Fulvivirga ulvae: one gene and its partner. The protein of the gene in region 1 interacts with the protein of each later gene in a pairwise test. Links are inferred from orthologs where the notes say so. Each region holds a gene or a part of one and is shown on either strand. Other genes may lie near its edges.

What was found.
Region 2: the proteins of rlmB (region 1) and tsaE interact in binary tests that used the Escherichia coli proteins (3 or more experiments, as listed by UniProt). The link is inferred for Fulvivirga ulvae from one-to-one orthologs.

Annotation. Positions count from the first base shown.
Region 1 is NZ_CP089981.1:1,443,724-1,446,768, reverse strand. Bases 1-2,970 are described here. They hold rlmB (23S rRNA (guanosine(2251)-2'-O)-methyltransferase RlmB), read right to left. Parts: upstream 1,871-2,970; coding sequence 1,130-1,870; downstream 1-1,129. Other genes in these bases: LVD17_RS06070 (GWxTD domain-containing protein), read right to left, coding at 1,887-2,970; LVD17_RS06080 (mannose-1-phosphate guanylyltransferase), read left to right, coding at 38-1,108; LVD17_RS06085 (KpsF/GutQ family sugar-phosphate isomerase), read left to right, coding at 1-16. Also shown: more of LVD17_RS06070, read right to left, coding at 2,971-3,045. UniProt on the Escherichia coli protein: Specifically methylates the ribose of guanosine 2251 in 23S rRNA.
Region 2 is NZ_CP089981.1:463,938-467,011, reverse strand. What follows is about bases 63-3,061. They hold tsaE (tRNA (adenosine(37)-N6)-threonylcarbamoyltransferase complex ATPase subunit type 1 TsaE), read left to right. Parts: upstream 63-1,338; coding sequence 1,339-1,785; downstream 1,786-3,061. Other genes in these bases: LVD17_RS02005 (alanine dehydrogenase), read left to right, coding at 1,778-3,004; porX (T9SS response regulator signal transducer PorX), read left to right, coding at 63-1,349. Outside these bases: more of porX, read left to right, coding at 1-62. UniProt on the Escherichia coli protein: Required for the formation of a threonylcarbamoyl group on adenosine at position 37 (t(6)A37) in tRNAs that read codons beginning with adenine.

The DNA of each region.
Region 1 (3,045 bases):
GGAAGGTATAATATAAATTGTCACTTAAGCTTTAATAATGAAAAACAACTATGTAGTGATCATGGCTGGAGGCATAGGGAGTAGATTCTGGCCCTATAGCAGAAACAACCAGCCAAAGCAGTTTCTGGATATACTTGGAACAGGACGCTCACTATTACAGATGACTTACGACAGGTTTTTACCTATTGTTGATAAAGAAAATATTTATGTAGTAACCAATAATGATTACGCTGCTCTGGTTAAAGAGCAGCTGCCGGAGTTGACAGAGCATCAGATACTTAAAGAGCCTCTGAGGAGAAATACAGCGCCTTGTATTGCTTATGCCTCATATAAAATAGCGAAAAAGAACCCTGAGGCAATTATAACTGTAGCGCCATCTGACCATATTATTTTTCATGAGGATAAATTTTATAACGTCTTAAAGACAGCCATAGCGGCTGCCAGCGGACAAAATAAGTTGCTGACTATAGGATTAAAGCCCAACAGACCTGAGACTGGCTATGGCTACATTCAGTTTTTGGAGTCTAAAGAAAAAGTTAACCGGGTCAAGACTTTCACAGAGAAACCGGAGAGAGATCTTGCTCAGAAATTCTTGGAGAGTGGTGATTTTGTATGGAATTCCGGCATTTTTGTGTGGGGAGTCCAGGCAATCATCCGTGCTTTTGAAGAGTGCCTGCCTGAGATAGCTGAGACCTTTGCTGATATTCAGAAAGCGCTGTATAGTGAGAGGGAGCCGCGTGCCGTGGATGATGCGTACTCTCAGTGTGGGAATATCTCAATTGACTATGGAGTAATGGAGAAGGCAGATAATGTATATGTCGTGCTTGGCGATTTTGGCTGGTCAGACCTTGGCTCATGGAACTCACTTCATGAACTCTCGGAGAAAAATGGAGATTGTAATGTGATCCAGGGGAATGCCATAACTTACGATACCAAAAACAGTATGATCCATGGGCCAAAAGATAAACTCATCATTGTTCAGGGACTGGAGGGTTACCTGGTTGCTGAGTGCGGAAATGTTACCCTGATCTGCAAAAAAGATGAAGAAGCAAAGTTCAGAGACTTTGTAGCTGATGTGAGAGATAAAAAGGGCAAAGAATTTTTGTAAGCGGAGAAGTAGCAGAGGGCTTTAAAACCTCTGCCTTATGGCTTCATAAATGGTTATGGCAGCAGATACCGAAACATTAAGGCTGTCAATTTTACCTTTCATAGGGATACGTCCGCGCAAGTCGGTCAGTTTGAGATACTCCGGAGAGATACCATCTTCTTCGGAGCCAAGTAGTATGGCCACCGGCTGTTTAAAGTTGATGTCATAGACTGATGTATCTGTTTTCTCAGTACAGGCTATGATCTGAATTCCACTTTCTTTGAGAAAGGTTATGGTGTTTTTGAGGTTGTCTACCCGGCATACCGGAATATAATTTAGAGCTCCTGCAGAAGTTTTCATCGCATCACTGTTAATGGCCGCACTGCCCCTGCTGGGAATAATAATGCCGTCCAGTCCTGCACACTCTGCCGTACGGGCTATGGCTCCAAAGTTCCGGACATCGGTTACCCTGTCCAATATGATAAAGAAAGGCTCACGGCCCTCCTGATAAGCCTGATCAATGATATTGTCCAGGGATGCATACCTAACAGCAGAAATGAATGCGATTGCACCCTGGTGGTTTTTTCTGGTCAGGCGATTGAGCTTTTCAATAGGCACCTGCGAAATGGGTACATTATGATCCCTGGCTACTTTAAGCAACTCCTTTATGAGGTCATTGTTTAACTCTTTTTGAATGAGTAGCTTATCGATTTCTTTGCCTGAATTGATGCTTTCAATGATGGCCCTTATTCCAAATATTAAATCCTTCTGATTCTCTTTCAATGTAATTTTTTTAGACTTAAAACCTCCCTTTTCTCCACAAGTCTATCGCCCTGTACCATGAACTCGTATAGCTCTTATCTCTTACCAATACAAAGTGCGATGAAGAAAAAACACTTGCTGTCCTGATGAAGTTGAATTTTAATTTGGGTAAATCCGGAGAAGCCAGATAGAGCCAGGTTTCCTCGCCATTACTTTTTGTAACTTCGTCAGGCGGCCCAAAGATAATATAAATCAAGCCCATATCTGTTTTCCAACCTTCTTTATATGAGGTGAACAGGCGATTTGCGCTTTCAACCCTGTCAAAATAGTTCTTTATTATTGACTTTGCTCTGTCTGGTGATTTGGTTAGGTCCAGCCAAAACTTATCAAAGGCTTTTTTGTCACCATTGATATTTTGCAGTTGCATATTTTCCTCTTTGGTAGTAATGTAGATTAATGGTTCGACCAGATCCTCAAGCTTCGCCAGCTTGGGGTAATACTTGTTTTCGACCCTTATACCTTTACCCTGCTGACTAGACGAGTCTTTTTGAAACAGGAAAAGCCCATGTTTAATAAACGTTAACTTTTGACCACTGGCTACCACAAAGGAGGAATCAATAGGCATGGCTTTGGCAGGAGTTTCTTCTCTGATCGGCATAGGAGGGAGTGCGGGAGGGAAGATATGGTTATAGTAGTAACCATATACCTGGGTACTGTTGTTGAAATGATAAGTACCGGGTGCAACCCATGAAGTAAACTGGATTCTGTCATTACTGTTCCATATAGCTAGTGTGTGGTCAGTGACAGTAAAATCATAGAAATAAGTAAAGCCACTGAATTTACTTTGTACCCTGATAGCACCCAAATTAAGCAGTGCTGAATTAGATATGGAAAACCTGATAGTATGTTGATTTTTTATCTGACCTATATAAGTGCTGTCTATTTTGTCTGTGGCTATTTGCTGTAAATCTGCGGTATAGGCAGTGGTGGTGAAGAAATCAAAGGTATAATCTTTTAACAAGGGCTTACTCTGATTAATTATAAGTCCTATGAAGATGAAAGTAGAGTCACTGTCGGTTATAACTTCGTGCTTTAAATCTATTTCAGAATCAGGATTATATTGGTGGGCGAGGTTGCTGCTGTTTAAGGTAGTTTGTGCGTTTATAAAGGTCCCGTAAGGAGTGAAAGCCAAAATA
Region 2 (3,074 bases), 980 kb from region 1 along the record:
GCCCCAACTTACCCGTGGTGATGATCACTAAAAGTGAAGAGGAACTGATCATGGAGGAAGCCATCGGAGCCAAAATAGCCGATTACCTGATCAAGCCGCTTAACCCGAGCCAGATATTGCTGTCGGTGAAAAAGATCCTTGAAAATAAGAGGCTGATTACCGAAAAAACAAACCTGTCCTACCAGCAGGAATTCCGCAACATCAGCATGGCTTTTAACGAAGACCTCAGCCACAGAGAGTGGGCAGAGATATACAAGAAGCTAACATATTGGGAACTAGAGATTGATGATACGGAGAATAAAAGTATGGCCGAGGTGCTTAATATGCAAAAGGATGAGGCCAATAATCAATTTGCAAGATTTGTGAATGAAAACTATGAAGATTGGCTGAACGATGCCAACGCTGAAAAACCTTTGCTTTCCCATCAGTTGATGAAAAAGAAAGTTTTTCCGCATTTAGGGCAGGGTAAGCCGGTTTTCTTTTTGGTGGTTGACAATCTCAGGTATGATCAGTGGAAAGTTATTGAACCCGCTGTACAGGAGCTCTTTACTATAGAGGAAGAAGATACTTATTATTCGATACTTCCAACTACTACAGCATACTCCCGCAATGCTATCTTTTCGGGTATGTTACCCCTGGAAATGTCACAAAAGCATAAGGACCTATGGGTTGGTGAAGATGAGGAAGAAGGGAAAAACAATCATGAGGACCAATTCCTTGAAAAGCAGATCAGAAGAAATAACCTCAATATTAAATTCAGTTACACCAAAATCAAACAGATCACTGAAGGCAAACAGCTTGTAGACAATGTACGCAATCTGATGAATAATGATCTGAACGTGATCGTTTACAATTTTGTAGACATGCTGTCGCATGCACGCACTGATATGGTAATGATCCGCGAGCTGGCCCCTGATGAGTCTGCCTACAGATCCATTACCAGGTCATGGATAGAACATTCACCTCTAATAGAAGCGCTGAGGTTAATAGCCGAAGCCGGAGGTAAGCTCATCATTACCACTGACCATGGTACAATTCGCGTAAAGCGTCCTTTTAAAATAGTAGGTGACAGAAATACTAACACTAATCTCAGGTATAAACAGGGTAAAAACCTGGGGTATGACAATGCCGATAAAATAATGGAAGCCTTTAAGCCCGAGCGTCTTCATTTGCCAAAGATTAATGTTTCTTCAACCTATGTATTTGCTACAGAGGATCAATTTTTTGCCTATCCCAATAACTATAACTATTATGTAAATTATTACAAGGATACTTTTCAGCATGGTGGAGTGTCAATGGAGGAAATGATTATTCCAATAATTTCATTAAATTCGAAATATGGTAGATAGTACTTTGCCACGACTTCAGTTGAAATGTGATGGTTTGGAACAGTTGAGCGAAGTGGCCAGGCGCATTATTTCTTTTGGAGAAGGCTATAGTGTATGGCTCTTTGAAGGACAGATGGGAGCGGGGAAAACCACCCTGATAAAAGCAATTTGTGAAGCTTTTAAAGTTGAAGATAATGTTAATAGTCCTACGTTCTCCATTGTAAACGAATATCAGAATGAAAAAGGAGAAGTGTTTTATCATTTTGATTTCTATAGAATAAAGGATGAAGAAGAAGCAATGGACATTGGTGCCGAAGAGTATTTCTACTCAGGCGATCAGTGTTTTGTGGAGTGGCCTTCCAAGGTTGAAGGTTTACTTCCTGATAGAATATTGAAAATTGAAATTACTATTATAGATCCCGTAAAGCGATTAATAGATTTGGCCAGGTATGACTAAGAAAGAAAAATCAGGCTTCGCGCAGTTAGCACAAGAGTCCAGCCTATACCCACAGGAAAAATTAATGCCGGTAAAAAGAAGTAAATATTCTTTTTTTATTGGTCTTCCCAATGAAATATCACTCCAGGAAAAGCGAATTACCCTTACGCCTGATTCAGTAGCGTTATTGGTAAATAACGGACATGAGGTTTGGGTGGAGACCAAGGCTGGAGAAGGTTCGAAATTTTCTGATAAAGAATATAGCGAGGCGGGTGCAAAGATTGTTTACTCGGCAGAAGAGGTATACAAAGCCAATATTATTTTAAAGATAGAACCCCCTACGCTGGAGGAAATAGATATGATGAAGCCCAGGCAGGGTTTGATCTCGGCCGTTCAAATGGGGAGCCAGACGCCTGATTATTTCAAAGCATTGAATAAAAAGAATATCACGGCCCTTGCCTTTGAATTTATAGAGGATAAGGTCGGAGGCTTTCCTATTATAAGGGCAATGAGTGAAATAGCAGGGAATACCGTGATGTCTATTGCCGCAGAGTATTTAAGCAGCTCAAATGGCGGAAAAGGTGTAATCGTAGGAGGGATTACCGGTGTGCCGCCTACAAAGGTGGTGATCATAGGGGCAGGTACCGTGGCGGAGTATGCGGCACGCGCAGCAATAGGTCTGGGAGCCGAAGTACAGGTTTTTGATAACCATATTTATAAGCTCAGAAGAATAAAACATACCCTGGGCCAACAGATATACACTTCCACGATTGATACAGTTACACTTGCGGAATGCTTGAAAAATGCTGATATAGTAATTGGTGCACTGAGGGTGGAAAAAGGTCGTGCGCGTTATGTGGTAACCGAAGAAATGGTCGCAGATATGAAAGCAGACTCAGTTATTATCGACCTTTCCATAGATCAGGGAGGGTGTGTAGAAACTTCAGAACTAACCAATCTTAAGCAACCAATTTTCAGAAAGTATGACGTTATCCATTATTGCGTGGCCAATATTGCCTCGAGGGTTGCATATACTGCTACCACGGCACTGAGCAATATATTTACACCTACAATTTTAAGGGCAGCAGAAGAGGGTGGTATCGAGGAGATGATCTTTGCTCATAAGTGGTTTATGAATGGCGTTTATACCTATAAAGGAAGCCTTACCAACGAGCCTATTGCCAGAAAGTTCGGCTTGAAACACAAGGATTTGAGTTTGTTGATGGCGGCCAGGTTTTAAGAAGAATAAAAATTAATTCATCTATAATGGGAAGTATTTTGAAAATAATTTGCTTCGATAGTGTGATTAA